2 linked regions of the Bosea vaviloviae genome follow. The protein of the gene in region 2 interacts with the protein of the main gene of each other region in a pairwise test. Links are inferred from orthologs where the notes say so. Each region holds a gene or a part of one and is shown on either strand. Other genes may lie near its edges. The genes, in order: BHK69_RS19435 and rlmB.

Region 1 (9,848 bases), 830 kb from region 2 along the record:
CCGTCGATACAAAAATCTTGCCATCGCCGATGCGGCCCGTCTGGGCCGCCTTCTTGATGGCTTCGATGGCGGCCTCGACCATCTCGTCGGCGAGCACGATCTCGATCTTCACCTTGGGGAGAAAATCGACGACGTATTCGGCGCCGCGATAGAGCTCGGTATGGCCCTTCTGGCGCCCGAAGCCCTTGGCCTCCAAAACGGTGATGCCCTGCAGGCCGACCTCCTGAAGCGCCTCTTTCACCTCGTCCAATTTGAACGGCTTGATGATCGCCTCGATCTTCTTCATGCGCCGACCGGCCTCCCTCGCGCGTGATCAGACCTGGACTTCCCTCCAGGCTTGCGAACCGCCTGCTCGCCGCCGAGAACAGCAAAGGTTCCGTCAGTCACGGCCCCAGCGTCTCGTCAGGCGAGCGAAACACCCGCTCTTCTTGCTCATAGCATCGGCGTATGCCCCCCGCCACGTGGAAGAAAGCCTCCCGACGCCTGATGATAGGGCAAAAAATAGCACATAAATTGATCATTTGCTTAATTTAAGAGCAATCACCTTTGCGCCACTCCGTGCTTGCCGGAGATGAGCGGCTTCTGGATGATGGCTTCGTGGATAGAGCTGACAAAACCGGGCTGGCGCTGCTGAACGTGGCCGATATGGCTGCGGCCGATCGCGCAACGATCGCGGCCGGCACGCCGGGTCTCGCGCTGATGGAGCGGGCAGGGCGGGCGGTCGCCGATGCGGTCAGCCGGCGCGCTCGTCCCGGCGACGGCGTGCTTGTTCTCTGCGGCCCGGGAAACAATGGCGGCGACGGCTTCGTCGCGGCGCGCCTGCTGCGCGAGCGCGGCTTTGGCGTCACCGTCGCGCTGGCCGGCGAACGCTCGGCCCTGACGGGCGATGCCGCTGCCATGGCCGCGCGCTGGACCGGGGCGATCGCGCCGATCGCGACCGTCGTGCCGCACGATCACGCCTTGATCGTCGACGCGCTTTATGGCGCAGGGCTCAACCGGCCCCTGGTCGGAGATATTGCCGGGCTCGTCTCAGCAACCAATACGGCGGACAGGCCGGTGATCGCTGTCGATGTGCCCAGCGGGCTGTCGGGCGATAGCGGCCGGGCCGAGGGGGCAGTCGTGCAGGCCGACGAGACCGTGACCTTCTTTCGGCTGAAGCCCGGCCATCTGCTCGAGCCCGGGCGTGGGCTGTGCGGGGTCGTCACGCTCGCTCAGATCGGCCTGAGTGCGGAGACCGTCTTCGGCGCGGGCGGATTGCGGCCTGCCATGTTCCGCAACGGCCCCGCCTTGTGGCGCGAACTCTGGCCGAGGCATCGACGCGATACCCATAAATACCGCCGCGGCGCCGTTCTCGTCGTGGCTGGTGGGCTCGCAGGCGTCGGCGCGCCACGGCTCGGCGCGCGGGCGGCGCTGCGCATCGGCGCCGGCCTTGTCACGGTTGCTTGCCGTCCCGAAGCCCTGGCGGCTCATGCCGCGCGCGGGCCCGACGCCTTGATGCAGAGGCCGATCGCGACGGAGGCCACGCTTCAGGCCCTGCTCGACGACCAGCGTCTTGGCGCCGTCCTGATCGGGCCGGCTCTGGGGCTCGATGCCGAGGCGAGGGCTGCCGTGATGGCAGTGTTGCGCGCCGATATTCCGGCGGTGTTCGATGCCGATGCATTGACGCTGCTCGCCTCGCGGCCGGGATGGTTGCGCCAGCGCGGCAAGTCTCGCCTGCTCAAGTCTCGCCTGCTCAAGCCTTGCGTGCTGACGCCGCATGAAGGCGAGTTCGCGCGCCTGTTCGGCGATAACGAGCGAATCGTCGCGCAGGCATCAAAGCTGGAACGGGCGAGGCTGGCCGCTGCTGCCTCGGGCGCGGTCGTCGTGCTGAAGGGGCCCGATACCGTGATCGCCGATCCCGATGGCAGGACGGCGATCAACGCGACCGGCTCCTGGGCGCTGGCGACGGCAGGGTCGGGCGATGTGCTCGGCGGCCTCATCGCCGGATTGCTGGCGCAAGGCATGCTGGCTTTCGAGGCGGCCTGCGCGGCGGTCTGGCTGCACGGCAAGGCGGGCGAGGCGCTCGGTCCGGGCCTGATCGCCGACGATCTGCCGGAGGCGATCCCGCCTCTGGTCGCGCCTGCCTTGGCTGATGATAATGATGCCTGAAGGGCCTCAAGCCTTCAGGCCCACCCTCCGAGGAAGGCGGGCCTGCTCAGCTATTTCCTGATCATCAGGCAGGATAAAACCCGATGCCGGTCAGTCCCTAGGTTCGGTCAGGTACCGGCATAGGTGACGGCCGGCGCAGCATTGAGCTGATCCTTGGTCAGCTTGATCTTGCCATGGTCGGGATACATCGCCGGAGCCTTGGGCGCAGGCGGTGCCGAGGCGATGCCGCCGCCGGCTGCTCCAGAGCCCGAGCCACCGCTCGGGGCCGGTGCGGGTGTCGCCGCGACCATGGGCTGGTCACTCCAGCTTACCTGCTCAAAAGGAATGGCGACGTCCTTGGAGCCGATGCCGAGGAAACCGCCGACGCCGACGGTAATCATCTCGACCTTACCGGTCTTGTCGAACAGTACTTCCGTTACGCCCCCGACCTTCTTGTCATCGGGGCCGTAGATATTGACGCCGATCAATTTCGAGGCGCGCCACTTCCCCTGGCCGGCGAGATTCTGCTCCGGAGCCTTAGTGCTACTGTCGGACGCGGCCGGCGCGGAAGTGGAGGGCGACGGCGCGCTCGGGCTCGGAGCACTGGTCTGCGCAATGGCGGTCGCCGCGAGCATGGCGAAGCCGATGGACGTCAGAGCGATACGACGCTTGAACATGTGAGCCTCCTGTCAGTAACCGCAAGTAGCGGCACGCAGGAGCAACGCGCAGGCAGCGCATTTGTTCAGGGCGCAGGCAGATGAATTTGTTTTTCCTGGCGGAGACGCGCCTGAATTCGGCTTCTGCGCGCCGGCAACCGCGTGTTGCAGGCGCGAAATCATCCCGATGCGATTCGATTGCCCATATTTTGCCTCAATTCCGATCCGCCGAGAACGCCTATGTCATATGTGATTTGAGCCGCGCCAGCGGAGACTATGCGCTCTTGGCGAGCATCTTTGGCGAGCATCCTGTGGAGCAGATGGCCCTGCAATCTCAGTTGAGCGGGCTGCACTCCATTCGCACCCGCTGGCCGGGCTGCGCGAATGTCTGGCAGGACACTGCGGTCGGCAGGGGTGCCGGGGTCTCTGTGGCCGAGGCTGGAATGAGCTTTGGCTGGGGCGCGACTGGCCTTGGTGTGGCGAGGCGTGTTGGAACGGGCTGTGGTTTGCTCGGTTGCAGAATTTTGGTCGATGGCGTGGTTATCGGCTGAGGCTCTGTCGCCGGCACCGTTTCCACGCGAGCGATCTGAGGCTGCTGCGGCCTCTCTTCCTCTTTGGGCCTCTCTTGCACCTTGGTCTCTTGCACCTTGGGTTGCCAAGGCCGCCAGGCGCTCAATTGCGTGAAGGCCTCCATGGTCGGCTTGGTGATCGATTCCGCTGCCGGAATCGTTTGTCCCATGCATCCCGCCAGAGCCAGACTCGTCAGGCACGCCGCAGTTGCGCGGCAATTGATGGTCATCATCGTCGCCCCTTCCTGCTATATCTCCCCGCCGCTGTAGCGAGGTGTCGCCCCAATCGACGACATGCGTGTGTAAATCTGTGGAATTCGGCGTTGCGTGTCAATTTTCCCGGCTTGGCTCAGTGGATAGAAGCGCAGAAACCCTCATACCACGAGGCGTTAGCGCGGGTTCCGCGAGATTCTCAACCTTGGAAACCTGTTTCCCAGCGCCCGAGCGGGAGGCCGTTTGCGCCTTCAATCACAACGTTGCTGAAGGTGCTGGTGAGCGGGGAGGGGATCGAACCCTCGACCACATGATTAAAAGTCACGTGCTCTACCACTGAGCTACCCGCCCTCACCGGTGCGCTGACATAGGCAGGCGTCGCGCGCGGGTCAACATTGTTCGTAAGGCCGCTTCTGTGGCAGAAGCGCGCCGGAGGTTCGCGATGTTCGTTTTGCCCAGGTCCGCCGCAGCAGGAGCCGCCGGTCTCGATGCCGTTCGGGATTGATCCGACGATGGCTGCTGCGCCTGGAGCGCGACGCCAGGTCTGGCTGGCCTGGACGATGGCGTTTCTGGTTTCGGCGCTCGTGCTGGGCGGGGTGTTGTTCGGATTCGTCGTGGCGCTCGATCCGTTTGGGTTGCGGGTGCGGGCCGGCGTGCCGGCGCGGCCGCTCATGGATCTCAACCAGCGCTATATGTATCCGCAGCTCGTGCGCTCGGGTGCGTTCGATTCGGGGGTCTTCGGCACCTCGACGATGCGCTTGCTCGATCCTGCGATTCTATCGCGCTCGATCGGCGGGCGCTTCGCCAATCTCGCGATGAATGCAGCCACGCCCTGGGAGCAGGTGCAAATGGCTGACCTGTTTGCGCGCACCGTTGCTGCGCCGAAAGCCGTGATCTGGGGGCTCGACCTGACCTGGTGCGAAGGCGACGCGACCACGCCGGCCAAACGCCTGACGCCACGACCGTTTCCGCCCTGGCTCTATGATGGCGCAAGCTGGGCCGACGCACTGAGGCAGCTGAACCTGACGACGCTCGAGATCTCGGCGCGGTTGCTCGCGCACAGGCTCGGTTACCTGCCTGCGCGTATCCGTGGAGACGGCTATGAGGTCTTCACGCCACCCGAGGCCAGCTATGATCTGGCGCGGGCGCGAAGCCATCTTTATGCCGACAATCACGGTTTTGCGCCGGATTTGACGCCGCTGTCGCCGCCTGCGCCCGTCAGTGAAGCCGAGCGTCTGGGCTGGCGCTTTCCGGCCCTGGCCTGGCTCGACCAGGCCTTGTCCTCGTTTCCCGCCGAGACCTCGAAGCTGATCGTGCTGCCGCCGACGCATGTCGCCGCGCAGCCGCGCGAAGGCTCTGTCGCGGCGCAGCGCTACAGCGCTTGCAAGGCCGCCTTGCGTGGGCTCGCGGCGCGCCAGGGCGCGACCATCGTCGATTATGCGCATGGCTCGGCAGTGACTGAGGTCGACGAGAATTACTGGGACCCCTTGCATTTCAGGCTGCCGATCGCTCGGCGCGTCGAGGCCGATCTGGCAGCCGTCTCGCATGGCGAGGCTCCTGCGCCCGATGGCGTCGCCCGGCTCGTGCGGCCTTCGCGTTAACCCGCCGGAAACCAACCCGGCCTAGCCTGCCGGAATGGTTATTCGTCGCGGTGTCAGATCCGTCCTCGTCACGCTCGCGCTCTACCTCGTCTCGGGCGCGGTGGTGAGCTATTTCCTGTTCCACGCCCAGCATGGCACGCGTGGGCTGGAAGCGCGCGACACCTTGCAGGGAACGTTGCGCGAGATGGAGACCGAGCTCGCCGCCCTGACCGTCGAGCGCAAGAGCTGGGAACAGCGCCTGTCGCTGGTGCGTGACGAGGCGGTCGATCGCGACCTGCTCGAAGAGATGGCGCGCAACACGCTTGGTCGCATTCACAAGAATGACGTCATCCTGATGGGGCGTTGAGCGCCGCGGATGCCGGCAAATAGTCCCCGGCACACCGATTAACTGGATTCCAGTTAATTATGGAAAGTGCTGCAATTACAATGGTTTAACAAATGCTGCAGTGCGAGATGGCTCTCTCGCCAAGGGTTTTGCGATCCTCTACAACCAAGGTCGAATGACCCTGGAGGACCGCTGATGGCCGTTGCCGCGCGTAAGACAAAAGCTCCCGCTCAATCCAAGGCCGCCGCGAAGACGGCGACCAAGACGGGCTCCGCCAAGACTGGAGCCGACAAGGGGGCGTCCAAGGCGCTCAGCAACATGCCGACCTTCGACAAGGCAGAGGAGCTTCACGCCTATCGCGAGATGCTGCTGATCCGCCGCTTCGAGGAAAAGGCCGGCCAGATGTACGGCATGGGCCTGATCGGCGGCTTCTGCCACCTCTATATCGGGCAGGAAGCCGTCGTCATCGGCATGCAGATGGCCTCCAAGGATGGCGATCAGGTCATCACCGGCTATCGCGACCACGGCCATATGCTGGCATGCGGCATGGAATCGCGCGGCGTGATGGCGGAGTTGACCGGGCGCCAGGGCGGCTATTCCCGCGGCAAGGGCGGCTCGATGCATATGTTCTCCCGCGAGAAGAACTTTTATGGCGGGCACGGCATCGTCGGCGCGCAGGTCTCGCTCGGCACCGGCCTGGGATTCGCCAACTGGTATCGCAATGACGGGCGGGTCTCGTTCGCCTATTTCGGTGACGGTGCGGCCAATCAGGGCCAGGTCTATGAGAGCTTCAACATGGCCCAGCTCTGGAAGCTGCCGGTCGTGTATGTGATCGAGAACAACCGTTACGCCATGGGCACCTCGGTCAGCCGCGCCTCGGCGCAGACCGATTTCTCGCGGCGCGGCCTCTCCTTCGGCATCCCCGGCGAGCAGGTCGACGGCATGGATGTGCGCGCCGTGCGCGCCGCCGCCGAGCGCGCCATCGAGCACGCCCGCTCCGGCCAGGGGCCCTATATCCTGGAAATGCAGACCTATCGCTATCGCGGTCATTCGATGTCCGACCCGGCGAAGTACCGCTCCAAGGACGAGGTCCAGCGCATGCGCGAGGAGCACGATCCGATCGAGCAGGTGAGGGGCCGTCTGACCCGCGACTTCAAGGTGAGCGAGGACGAGCTCAAGGCGATCGACGCCAAAGTCCGCGAGATCGTCAACGACGCGGCGGAATTCGCGACGCACGATCCCGAGCCCGATGTCTCTGAGCTCTGGACCGACATCACGCTGGAGACGGCGCGCGCCTGAGCGGCGCGCCCGCTTCCGCAGGCCTTGCGGCCTTAATCCCAATCCCCGCGTCTTTCAGAAATCCGGGTGCGTTCATGCCGATCGACATTCTCATGCCTGCTCTTTCGCCGACGATGGAGCAGGGCAAGCTCTCCAAATGGCTGAAAGCCGAAGGCGATACGGTCAAGGCCGGCGACATTATCGCCGAGATCGAGACCGACAAGGCGACCATGGAGGTCGAGGCCGTCGATGAAGGCATCCTGGCCAAGATCCTGATCGCCGACGGCACCGACAATGTCGCGGTCAACACGCCGATCGGCGTGATTGCGGCCGAGGGCGAGGATGTCAGCGCGGCGAGCAAGCCGGCAGCCGCCAAGCCGGCTGAGAAGCCGGCCGAGCCGGAAGCCAAGGCCGAGCCCACGCCAGCAGCCTCCGCGCCGCCAAGCGTCCCGGCTCAGGCGAAGTCCTATGACGCGTCCTCCGAATTTCCGGCAGGCGCCGAGGTCGCGACCATCACGGTGCGCGAAGCCTTGCGCGACGCCATGGCCGAGGAAATGCGCCGCGACGGTGATGTCTTCGTCATGGGCGAGGAGGTCGCGGAATATCAGGGCGCTTACAAGGTCACCCAGGGGCTGCTGCAGGAATTCGGCGCCAAGCGCGTCATCGATACGCCGATCACCGAGCACGGCTTCGCCGGTATCGGCGTTGGCGCGGCGCTGACCGGCCTGAAGCCGATCGTCGAGTTCATGACCTTCAACTTCGCCATGCAGGCGATCGACCATATCATCAACTCCGCCGCCAAGACGCTCTACATGTCGGGCGGCCAGATGGGTTGTCCGATCGTCTTCCGCGGCCCCAACGGCGCTGCGGCGCGCGTCGGCGCGCAGCACAGCCACGACTACGCCGCCTGGTATTCCAATGTGCCGGGCCTGAAGGTCGTCGTTCCCTACAGCGCCTCGGATGCCAAGGGCCTGCTCAAGAGCGCCATTCGCGATCCGAACCCGGTCATCTTCCTCGAGAACGAGATCCTCTACGGCCGGACCTTCGAGGTTCCCAAGAGCGATGATTTCCTGGTCCCCATCGGCAAGGCCAAGATCGTGCGTCCGGGCACGGACGTCACGATCGTCTCCTTCGGCATAGGCATGACCTACGCGCTGGGTGCGGCCGAAGCGCTCGCCAAGGAGGGCATCGAGGCCGAAGTCATCGATCTGCGCACGATCCGGCCGATGGACATCGAGACGGTCATCGCCTCCGTGCAGAAGACCAATCGCTGCGTCGCGGTCGAGGAGGGGTTCCCGCAGTCGGGCGTCACCGCCGAGATCGGCATGCGCATCATGGAGGCGGCGTTCGACTATCTCGACGCGCCGGTCGCCCGCGTCACCGGCAAGGACGTGCCGATGCCTTACGCGGCGAACCTCGAGAAGCTCGCCTTGCCGAATATCGGCGAGGTCGTCGCTGCGGCCAAAGCCGTTTGCTACCGCTGAGAAGGGGCTGACCGATGCCAACCAACATCCTGATGCCCGCGCTCTCTCCCACCATGGAGAAGGGCAATCTCGCCAAATGGCTGAAGAAGGAAGGCGACACGATCAAGTCCGGCGACATCATCGCCGAGATCGAGACCGACAAGGCGACCATGGAGGTCGAGGCCGTCGATGAAGGCATCCTGGCCAAGATCCTGGTGCCGGACGGCACGGCCGATGTCGCCGTTAACGAGATCATCGGCGTGATCGCTGCCGAGGGAGAGGATGTGAAGGCGGCTGCCGCTCCGGCCAAGGCCGAGGCTCCCAAGGCCGAGGCTGCGCCCAAGGCGGCGGCGCCCGCCCCAGCCGTCGCGAGCGAGGCTCCCAAGGCTGAAGCTGCTCCCAAGGCTGCCGCTCCTGTGGCCTCGGCCAGCGGCGAGCGCGCCTTCGCCTCGCCGCTCGCCAAGCGTCTGGCCAAGGAAGCGGGCCTCGACCTCGGAAAGATTCAGGGCTCGGGCCCGCATGGCCGCATCGTCGAGAAGGACATCGAGGCTGCGAAGGCCGGCGGAGCCGCCAAGGCCGCGCCGTCCGCTGCTCCCGCGGCCGCGCCCAAGCCGGCTGCAGCGCCGCTCGCCGCCGGCATGTCCGACGAGGCGGTCAAGAAGCTGTTCGCGCCGGGTTCCTACGAGGAAGTGCCGCATGACGGCATGCGCAAGACGATTGCGCGCCGCCTGCTCGAATCCAAGCAGACGATCCCGCATTTCTATCTGACGATCGATTGCGAGCTCGACGCGCTGCTCAAGCTGCGTGCGGAACTCAATGCCGCCGCGCCCGAGAAGGACGGCAAGCCGGCCTACAAGCTCTCGGTCAACGACCTCGTGATCAAGGCATTGGCGCTTTCGCTGCGCGCGGTGCCAGAGGCTAATGTGAGCTGGACCGAGAACACCATGCTCAAGCACAAGCATGCCGATGTCGGCGTCGCGGTCTCGATCCCGGGCGGTCTGATCACGCCGGTGATCAGGGACGCCTGCCACAAGACGCTCTCGCAGATCTCCAACGAGATGAAAGACCTGGCAGCCCGCGCCAAGAACCGCAAGCTGAAGCCCGAGGAGTATCAGGGCGGCACCACGGCGGTCTCGAACCTCGGCATGTTCGGCGTCAAGGACTTCGCCGCGATCGTCAATCCGCCGCATGCGACGATCCTGGCGGTCGGCGCCGGCGAGCAGCGCGCTGTCGTCAAGGGCGGACAGCTCGCGGTCGCGACCGTGATGTCGGTGACGCTCTCGACCGACCACCGCGCCGTCGATGGCGCGCTCGGGGCCGAACTGATGCAGGCGTTCAAGGGCTATATCGAGAAGCCCATGGCGATGCTGGTTTGATGGGAGCCTGACCATGGCTGACTACGACGTCATCATCATCGGCTCCGGCCCCGGCGGCTATGTCGCCGCCATCCGTGCGGCGCAGCTCGGCTTCAAGACGGCGATCGTCGAGCGCGAGCATCTTGCCGGTATCTGCTCGAACTGGGGCTGCATCCCGACCAAGGCGCTGCTGCGCTCAGCCGAGATCCTGCATTACGGCCAGCACGCCAAGGATTACGGGCTGAAGCTGGAAGGCACGTT
Region 2 (9,904 bases):
CCGGCAGGATCTCCTTGCCGCCCTCGAACTGCTTCACATCCTTGGCGATGGGCGAAAAGACGCGGCGGACGCCGGCGAAGGCGCCCTTCATGCCTTCCGGCGCGGCGCTCATCTTGGCGTCGTCCATCCAGAAGGCCCATTCGGCGGCCGGCACCATCACCTCGGCATTCGGGAAGACGGTGCTGCCGTCCTTCAGGCGGAAGCCGTTGATGTGGTCGCCGTGGAAATGGCTGAAGACCACGGTCGAGACGTTCTTGGGATCGAAGCCGGCAGCCTTGAAATTGGCCATCCAGGTGCCCGATGTCGGTGCGCCGGAATCGCCGTTGCCGGTGTCGATCAGGGTCAGCTTGCCGGCGCTCTCGATGGCGAGCGTGGTGAAGGTGATGTTCAGTGCGTCGGCTGGCAGGAAGGCCTGCTCCATCGCCTTCTTGACGTCTGCGAGTTCGGCGTTCTTGACGAAGCCTTCGAGCGGCCGCTTGCCGAAGCCGTCATTGATGGCGGTCAGCGTGACGTCGCCGATCTTGTAACGATAGAATCCGGGGGCCTGGTTCACGGGGGCTCCTTGCGCTTGGGCCGGACGGGGGCCGGCGGGTAGGTCGAAAGTCGTGGCGGCAGCGAGGGCGCCTGCGCTGGCGAGAACGGCACGGCGCGATGGCTCGAATTTCATCATGGATATTTTTCCCCCTTGGCTTGGCTCGGTTCAGCCTCGCTGGACCCTAAAGGCCGGCGTGGCAGGTTCAACAGCGCCGTGGTGGCGCAGGGTCAAGTTTCCGTGAACGCAGCCTTGCCCGAAGATGCAGCGGGCTTGCGTTCAGGGCCTCGAGGCGGGGCGCTGCCGGGGCGTGTGGTCGTCCTGCCGCGCGAAGGCGCGCAGCATCGCCGCGCACAGCGCCAGTGACCCGATCACGCCGTTGCCGGTGCATTCGGCGACCAGAGCCTGGAAGGCCGCAGTGTTCTCGCCGGTCATGCATTGCAGGCTCCAGCCCCATTCCGGAGCCTTCTGACGCAACAGCCCGACGGCGACCTCGATGTCGCCGGAGACGGTGCCCAGCGTTTTCCACAGCGAGCCCTGCTGGTAGATGCCGCCCGCAGGCGCGCGCCGGCTGACCAGATTGGTGGGCTTGCGCCGGACGGTGTAACCCAGCGCCTCGTAGATCTCGGCGTCGAGCATGCGGTCGGGCTTGCTCGCCTCCTCGCAGCGTTCGGCCAGCGCCAGCAAATGTTCCGGTCGAGTGTCCATCATCCTCGTCCAGGCAGTTCCTTGCGATGCGTGCCGCCGGCAGCAGCCTTGCTTCGGCTCCCGACGTCGTCACTCGGCATCGTCACCAGCAAAACGCAGGCCGCCTGCATCGAGGCTCGATCGTGACTGGTGCCGGTTGAGGGGATTGAACCCCCGACCTTCGGTTTACAAAACCGCTGCTCTACCGCTGAGCTAAACCGGCTCGCCGCGACCGGTCCTGCGGTTACCAGTCCGCCGGGCCGACGGCAAGTTCGAAATCGGTCGAAGGCCGGAGCAAAGCGCCCTGCGGCAGGCCATGAAATACGCCAGCAAAAAGCCCCGCCTCGAAAGGCGGGGCTCGGTCAAGCGCAAGCGATCAGATCACGTGCTCTCGCGGATCACTTGTTCTCATAGGTCATGATGTCGCGATCCTTGGTCTCGGGCACGAAGAGCATGCCGATGACGAAGGTCATCATCGCGATCACGATCGGGTACCAGAGGCCGTAATAGATGTCGCCGGTTCCGGCGACCATCGCAAACGAGGTCGCGGGCAGCAGGCCGCCGAACCAGCCATTGCCGATATGGTAGGGCAGCGACATGCCGGTGTAGCGGATGCGGGTCGGGAAGAGTTCGACCAGCGCGGCCGCGATCGGGCCGTAGACCATTGTCACGTAGATGACGAGGATCGTCAGGATGCCGATGATCGTCAGCGACTGCGTCGTGAACAGTGCGTTCATGAAGCCGACCTTAACGATGCGGGCGTCGCCGGGGGCGGGATAGCCGGCTGCGACCGCTTCCCTGGCGATGCTGGCGGCGAAGGTGGCGTCGATCACGACGTCCTTGCCGTTGACGGTGACCTTCGCGGGCGTGCCGACGGGGGCGGGCGCCTGGGTGTAGACGATGGCCTGCGTGGCCAGCGTGCGGCGGGCGACATCGCAAGGCGCGGTGAAGGTGCGCACGCCGACAGGATCGAAGACTGAACCGCAGGTTGCGGGATCGGCCACGACCTGGACCTTGACGTTCTCATGCGCCGCAGCGAGGCCGGGATTGGCGGCCTTGGTCAGGGCGGTGAAGAGCGGGAAATAGGTCAGGGCGGCGATCATGCAGCCGGCGAGGATGATCGGCTTGCGGCCGACCTTGTCCGACAGCGAACCGAAAACGATGAAGCCGCCGGTGCCGAGGATGAGCGACCAGGCGATCAGCACGTTGGCGGTGTAAAGATCGACCTTGAGGATGCTCTGGATGAAGAACAGGGCGTAGAACTGGCCAGTGTACCAGACGACGGCCTGGCCGGCGGTGAGGCCAAACAGCGCCAGGATGGCGATGCGGGCGTTCTTCCAGGTGCCGAAGGCTTCAGTCAGCGGCGCCTTCGAGCCGGTGCCCTCTTCCTTCATCTTCTTGAAGGCCGGGGATTCCTGCATCTGGAGACGAATCCAGACCGAGATGGCGAGCAGGAAGATCGAGGCCAGGAACGGAATGCGCCAGCCCCAGGCGGCGAAGTCGGCCTCGCCCATGTTGACGCGGATGCCCAGGATGACGATCAGCGAGAGCAGCAGGCCAAGCGTCGCGGTGGTCTGGATCCACGAGGTGTAGAAGCCGCGACGGCCCGGAGGTGCGTGCTCGGCGACATAGACCGCCGCACCGCCATACTCGCCGCCCAGAGCCAGGCCCTGCAGCATGCGCAGTGCGATCAGGATGACCGGAGCCGCCCAGCCGATGGTGTTGTAGCCGGGCAGCAGGCCGACCAGGAAGGTCGAGGCGCCCATGATCACGATGGTGATCAGGAAGGTGTATTTGCGGCCGACGAGGTCACCCAGGCGGCCGAAGAAGATCGCGCCGAAGGGGCGGACCAGGAAGCCGGCGGCAAAGGCGAGCAGCGCGAAGATGGCGCGGGTGTTGGGATCGAAGGCTGAGAAGAAGTGCGCGCCGATCATGACGGCGAGCGAGCCGTAGAGATAAAAATCGTACCACTCGAAAACGGTGCCCAGAGACGAGGCGAGAATGACGCGCTTCTCTTCCTTGGTCATCGGGCGCGGCGCCGCCGCGGCCCCTGCATTTGCTGCCATGCTCATGGCGTTCTCCCCTGCTCATTGCCCGACAGTCGGAAAATCCGGACTGCCCGATTGCACGCGGCTCGTTTTCTTGCGAAGCGTAGCCCCATGTCGCCGGACCGAGGCCATAGGCGCCCCATTTCCGGTCTGACCGAAGCAATGCGCGCACGAATTACGCAGTGCAATCAGGCAGATGGTCTTGCATCTTTAGGCTTACGACCTTTGGCTGAGAGCTCTGGTCGGCCATCGGCACGAGCATGCGGGGACGGGCGTGCTGCTGCCGGCGGTTCCCGGCCGATAGCGTGCCGGTCGAGCTGGGACCGCCTCAGCGCCGCCGGCTGGCGGCGTAGAGCGCAATCGCGGTCGCGTTCGAGACGTTGAGGCTGGTGATCGTGCCCGGCACTTCGAGCCGCGCCACATGATCGCAGAGATCGCGGCTGCGCTGGCGCAGGCCCTTGCCCTCTGCGCCCATCACCATGACGAGCGGGCGACGGAGCTCGACATCGTCGAAGGCGACCTCGCCATCCGAATCAAAACCGATGCGCAGGAAGCCGCGCTTGCCGAGTTCGTCGAGCGCGTCGCCGAGATTGCGCACGGCGATCAGCGGCACATGCTCGAGCGCGCCCGAGGCCGATTTCGCCAGCACGCCGGTCGCGGCCGGGGAATGGCGGATGGTGACGATCACCGCCGCTGCCGCGAAGGCGGCGGCCGAGCGCAGGATCGCACCGACATTGTGCGGGTCGGTGATCTGGTCGAGCGCCAGGACGACAGCATCGTCGGGCAGGCTGTCGAGATCGGGCGAGGGCAGGGGATCGCAGACCAGATAAAGCCCCTGATGCACCGAATCGGGCGTCAGCAGCCGGTCGATCTCGGACGGGCGGACGAGCTCGGCCTGCAGCGGCAACTCGCCGATCTCCTCGGTCAAGCGCTTCAGCGCGTTCTCGGTGGCGAGCAGGCGGCGATGGCGGCGCTTGGGATTGCGCAAGGCCTCGATGACGGGATGGACGCCGTAGAGCACGGCCTCGTCGATATCGCCGGGGCGATGCGGCGGCGGGCCGTCGGAATGGTGCGGCCGGCGGCCGCCGGCATGGTGGCCAGCGGGTCTTCCCGGCTTGGGGCGGAACGGCGCAGGCATCATCGGTCTCCAGGGGGCGGATCTGTGCCGTGCCATGACACGCGCCGCTTGACCAGTGCCGAGGAGCCACGGCGGCGCGATCCAGACGAGATACAATGCAAGAAGGAGATATTATCGATGACGGATGCAAGCGAGCGCCTGATCATCGTCACCGGCGGGCCGGGATCCGGCAAGACGACGCTGCTTGCGGCGCTGGCGGCCCGCGGGATCGCGATCTCGCCTGAAGCTGGGCGCGCGATCATCCGCGACCAGATCGCGATCGATGGCGCCGGCCTGCCTTGGGCTCATCGCGAGCTCTTCGCCGAATTGATGCTCGCCTTCGACATGCAGGCTTATCAGGCGGCGCAGAATCGCGGCGGCAGCGTCGTCTTCGACCGTGGCATTCCCGATATCGCGGGCTATCTGCGATTATGCGGATTGCCGGTGCCGGCGCATCTTGTCCGGGCGCTCGAGCAGTTCCGCTATGCCACCGAGGTCTTCATCGCGCCGCCCTGGCGCGACATCTTCGAGAACGACGCCGAGCGCCGGCAGGATTTCGACGAGGCGCGGCGCACCCATGACGCCATGCTCGCGGTCTATCGCGAGCATGGCTATGCGCTGACGGTGCTTCCCTTGGGGAGCGTCGAGGCGCGCGCGGACGTGGTCGCCGCACGGATCGGTGCAATGCGACATTCGGTGTGAGACTGAGGGTTGACACGCCGGAGCCCGGTCACCATAAGTCCGGCCGCGCCTGTCGCCCGTCACGCAAGTGACACAGGCGGTCGCCTGCGGTTCAACCGCAACAGGCGCGGGCGGGGGAATGTCCCGAGCGGCAAAGGGGGCGGACTGTAAATCCGCTGGCTATGCCTTCGCAGGTTCGAGTCCTGCTTCCCCCACCATCTCTTTCCTGCCCGACAGCGGCAAGACGAAGCGGTCTCGGCGCGCTTTTGGTCGTCGGAAGCCGGCCGGTTTCCAACACCGCGCCCCGGCATCTTGACATCGCCTCATTCATCGCCGATTTCGGTCTGGCGATGCGGGTGTAGCTCAATGGTAGAGCAGCAGCCTTCCAAGCTGAATACGAGGGTTCGATTCCCTCCACCCGCTCCACTCCTTTTTCTATTACATCGCAGATATTTACGGTCGATCGCTTGAGCGATTTTCGGAATAGCCGAAATCGAGCGATACAACGGGCATACAACGAGTCCCGCGACTCATCCCGCCGTTCCGATGCGATTGCCAGGACGCGACTCACGGAATGGAACGCTTCGATGCCCGTCACGGCGGGGACTTGAAGGCCCAAGGACTCGACATGACCGACTTCTTCATCAGTTACACGGGTGTCGATAGGGAATGGGCCGAGTGGATCGCCTACATTCTTGAAGAGGCGGGCTTCTCCACCGTCGTTCAGGCATGGGACTTCCGTCCCGGCAGCAATTTCGTCCTTGCGATGCAAAAGGCATCCGAAACCGCCGAGCGAACGGTAATGGTCCTGTCGCCGGATTATCTCAAATCCGAGATGGCGGCGCCGGAATGGGCGAGCGCATTCGCTCGCGACCCGCAGGGATTGGAGCGGAAGCTGCTTCCGATCATGGTGCGCGCATGCGAGCCGCAGGGTCTGCTGAAGGCGATCGTCCAGGTTCGCATCGTCGGCATGGACGAGGATGCGTCAAGGCAAGCGATCCTGTCAGGCGTCAACAGGACGAGGGCCAAGCCATCGCAGCGCCCGAGCTTCCCGGGGGCGGCATCCGCCTCAGAGCACAAGCATTTTCCCGGTCCGGAAATCGCGCCGACAAGGGCGCCCCGGCCATTGCTGCCCCGCCTCGGCGTCGCACCGACCGACGCCGACCGGCGCAGGTTCGCGAAACGAGCGTTCGCCAGCATCCGCGCCACGTTCGAACGCAATCTCAACCAGGTGGTGGAGGAGGGGAACGGTCGACTCGACTTCGATGTTACGGATGCCACGGCAACGGACTTCCGCGCCGAACTCTACCTTGATGGCGGTACCAAGGGCCAATGCCGGGTTTGGCTCGGCGGCATGATGGGCGAAAACAACATTTGTTTCGCCGAAGGCAGGACCAGCGGCGACGCTTGCAATGAGATTCTGGCTCCTTCCTTAAGCGGGGAGCTTTCGTTGTCGGCGACGATGTCGATGGGTCATACGGATTTCGAGAGACGCACGGACATGAAGAAGCTCACGCCGGAGCAGGCCGCCGATTACCTCTGGGAGCGGTTCACGAGGGCTTTCAGGTCGAAATAAGGTTTGGGACTCGCTTCGACGTCAGCAGCGCTAGCCCATTCTGTCCCAGGTATCTCCGCCGCCGTCTCGATCTAGGCGGTTTCGCTGTCCAGAGGATTGGGCCAAGCATTCCATTCCGCAGGGGGCCAACTACTCGGCGGCTTCCCGCGCTCCGATGTCGCTGACCGCGCCTGGTTCGACAGAATGTCGAGGGGCGACGAAGCCACTGTTCATAACGTTGCGTCACACGCCGGCCCGCTATCGACAGTTCTCGATTGCAACCCCTAGTAGTTGGGGCAGATTTTTAGGGGGCGGCACTTGGCGATCTTCACGACGACGGCATATCCGCTTTCCTCGCTGGTCGAGGATATCGAACTCGGAAAGATCGGGCTGCCGGACATCCAACGTCCCTTCGTCTGGCCGAACAAGAACGTCCGGAACCTGTTCGACTCGCTCTATCGCGGGTATCCGGCCGGTTACCTGTTGTTTTGGGAAACGGGCGCCGAAGGCGCGATGAAGACGATCGGCACGAAGGAGCATCAGAAGGCTCCCTCGCTCGCGATCGTCGACGGCCAACAACGCCTGACCTCCCTGTTTGCGGTCGTGAAGGGCCGCGAGGTGCTTCGTGCCAACTTCAGGAAGGAACGCATCAAGATCGCCTTCAATCCGCTTCAGGAACGCTTCGACGTCACCGACGCGTCGATCGTCAAGGACAAGGCCTACATCCCCGACATCTCGGTGCTGTGGAGCCCCGAGTTCAGCGTCTTCGACTTTGCGGATACCTTCATCGACGAACTCAAGGCGGTGCGGGAGCTGTCGTCGGAGGAAAGCCGGCGAGCGAAGTCGGCTATCGGAAAGCTGCTAAACCTGCCGCAGTATTCGTTCACCGCCTTGACGCTCAACGCGAGCGTGGACGCCGAGGTCGTGGCCGAGGTCTTCGTCAGGATCAACGGCGAGGGCAAGAAGCTGAACCAGGCCGACTTCATCATGACCCTGATGTCGGTGTTCTGGGACGAGGGGCGCGCCGAGTTGGAGCGCTTCGCGCAGGACGCCTCCATGGCGAACCAAGGTCAGCCGACCGGCTACAACCACTTCCTCAAGCCATCGCCCGACCAGATGCTGCGGGTGACGGTCGGCCTGGGGCTGAAGCGCGCGAGGCTCCAGAACGTCTATAGCGTCCTGCGCGGGCGCGATGCGGTCACCGGCGAAGTCGACGTCGCGAAGCGGGACGCGCAGTTCGCTCTTCTGACCCAGGCCCAGTCGCGTTCGCTCAACCTCTCGAACTGGCATCATTTCCTGGGCGCGCTCACCCTGGCCGGCTATCGCCATGAAGGGATGATCTCGTCGCAGACGGCGATCGTCTACTCCTACGTCCTCTATCTGATCGGCCTAGTCGATCACGGCGTCGACAAGCAGGACCTCCGACAAGCGATAGCCGAGTTCTTCTTCATGGCGTCGCTCACAGGCCGGTATACCAGCAGCCCGGAGACGAAATTCGACTTCGACTTGGCGCAGTTGCGCGGGCTGCCGGACGCGTCGACCTATCTGTCGCGATTGCGCCAGATCTGCGCGACTACCCTGACGAACGATTACTGGGAAATCTCGCTTCCGAGCGACCTGGCGACCTCCGCGGGCAGGAGCCCCTCGCGGTTCGCCTATCAGGCTTCGTTGATCCTGCTCGGGGCGAGGGCGCTCTACAGCCCGCTAAAGATCGCCGACATGATCGACCCGGCCGTGAAGGGAACGAAGGCCACCTTCGAGCAGCACCACCTCTTTCCGAAGGGCTACCTGGCGAAGCTGGGCGTGACGGATCTTCGTCAGGTCAACCAGATCGCGAATTACGCCGTGGTGGAATGGCCGGACAATCTCAAGATCAGCCATCAGGCGCCGGCCGCCTACGCGCCGGCATTGCACGCCGGCTTCTCCCCCAAGGATCGCGACGACATGTTGCGGTGGCATGCGCTGCCGGTGAACTGGTGGGAGATGCCCTTCGAGGACTTTCTCCGCGAGCGCCGCGTGTTGATGGCTCGGCTGGTGCGGGACGCCTATCGCGAACTCTGCGGCGACGTGAAGCCCTCCGCAGCAGTGAAGGTCTCCGTCGAGGAGTTGATCGCGTCTGGCGAGAGCGACGCCGTCGAGTTCAAGGCGACGCTTCGGACGAACCTGCACACGGGGCTCGTCGACGAGACGATGCATCTTGCCGCGCTCAAGACCATCGCCGGATTCCTCAACGCCAAGGGCGGCACCCTGGTCATCGGTGTCGCCGACGACGGCAAGGTCGTCGGCCTGACTGCGGACAATTTTCCGAACGACGACAAGATGGGGTTGCATCTTGTCAACCTTATCCGTGACCGCATCGGCGCGCTCTTCCTCCCTTATGTCCATCCTCATTTCGACGAGCAGGACGGCGAGCGGGTCATGGTCGTCCAGTGCGAGAAGGGGCCGAAGCCGGCCTTCCTCAAGGACGGGTCGAACCAGCGGTTCTTCGTCCGTGGGATGAACGCGACGACCGAGCTCTCGGGCAGCGCTGTGACCGATTACGTGAAGGCTAGGTTCCCGTAAGGCCGGTCCCTTGGCCATCTGCCGGCAGGTCGAGGCGGGCTGTCGCGACCTGAGGCGAGCTTGTTCGATACGTTCCGAGAAGGTCGGCCCAAGATGGGGATCGCATGATGAAGCTAGGCCGTTTCAAACGCCGGGCGATGATGATTGTGGCCGGATGCGCGCTGGTCGGAGGGTTGGCCATGGCGTCCTGCTCCGGGCCCGATCAGTTGTATCATCGCGTCTGCGCTGATGGTCCGAGTGGCGGCGACTGCATCAAGCGCGAACACTTCGTGCAGACGCGCGGCGACGATTGCGCCGGGGCCGGGCGGGCCATGTGCTTCGGTACGGGAAACGACGGCTGGGACACCGGCTTGCTGGGCACCCACCCGGGGATGACGCCCAGCCCCTTCGAATACGCGGCCTTGGAATACCGCTCCGACGTCGATGCGACGGCGCAACGCTGGCAGCCCCAACAGATGGAGGCGATCGTCGATCGGATTGCGGCGATCCGGCGTGGTGGCCAGCAGGTCTACCTGGTAACCTTCGTTCACGGCTGGCACCATAATGCGCAGGAGACGCGAGGCAGGGAGGACGCTGCCCCGCAGAACAGGAACCTGCGCTATTTCAAGCATATCTTGGCCAAGAGCGTCGCGGAGTTGGCCGCGAGGGGTAGCAGGAATCACCGGGTGGTCGGCGTCTATGTCGGCTGGAACGGTGGCGACGCGACTTCGATGCTCACGATC

The links.
Region 1: the proteins of rlmB (region 2) and BHK69_RS19435 interact in binary tests that used the Escherichia coli proteins (3 or more experiments, as listed by UniProt). The link is inferred for Bosea vaviloviae from one-to-one orthologs.

What each region holds. Positions count from the first base shown.
Region 1 is NZ_CP017147.1:4,252,475-4,262,322, forward strand. What follows is about bases 1-2,896. They hold BHK69_RS19435 (NAD(P)H-hydrate dehydratase), read left to right. Parts: upstream 1-645; coding sequence 646-2,148; downstream 2,149-2,896. Other genes in these bases: BHK69_RS19430 (P-II family nitrogen regulator), read right to left, coding at 1-286; BHK69_RS19440 (PRC-barrel domain-containing protein), read right to left, coding at 2,256-2,804; BHK69_RS19445 (hypothetical protein), read left to right, coding at 2,885-2,896. Also shown: more of BHK69_RS19445, read left to right, coding at 2,897-3,334; BHK69_RS19455 (hypothetical protein), read left to right, coding at 4,078-5,166; BHK69_RS19460 (FtsB family cell division protein), read left to right, coding at 5,201-5,512; pdhA (pyruvate dehydrogenase (acetyl-transferring) E1 component subunit alpha), read left to right, coding at 5,810-6,790; BHK69_RS19470 (pyruvate dehydrogenase complex E1 component subunit beta), read left to right, coding at 6,865-8,253; BHK69_RS19475 (pyruvate dehydrogenase complex dihydrolipoamide acetyltransferase), read left to right, coding at 8,268-9,608; lpdA (dihydrolipoyl dehydrogenase), read left to right, coding at 9,622-9,848. UniProt on the Escherichia coli protein: Bifunctional enzyme that catalyzes the epimerization of the S- and R-forms of NAD(P)HX and the dehydration of the S-form of NAD(P)HX at the expense of ADP, which is converted to AMP.
Region 2 is NZ_CP017147.1:5,079,233-5,089,136, reverse strand. Bases 2,501-5,452 are described here. They hold rlmB (23S rRNA (guanosine(2251)-2'-O)-methyltransferase RlmB), read right to left. Parts: upstream 4,406-5,452; coding sequence 3,596-4,405; downstream 2,501-3,595. Other genes in these bases: BHK69_RS23340 (AAA family ATPase), read left to right, coding at 4,523-5,086; BHK69_RS23350 (MFS transporter), read right to left, coding at 2,501-3,291. Also shown: BHK69_RS23365 (MBL fold metallo-hydrolase), read right to left, coding at 1-553; BHK69_RS23360 (hypothetical protein), read right to left, coding at 812-1,240; more of BHK69_RS23350, read right to left, coding at 1,618-2,500; BHK69_RS23325 (toll/interleukin-1 receptor domain-containing protein), read left to right, coding at 5,640-6,641; BHK69_RS23320 (GmrSD restriction endonuclease domain-containing protein), read left to right, coding at 6,939-9,182; BHK69_RS23315 (hypothetical protein), read left to right, coding at 9,287-9,904. UniProt on the Escherichia coli protein: Specifically methylates the ribose of guanosine 2251 in 23S rRNA.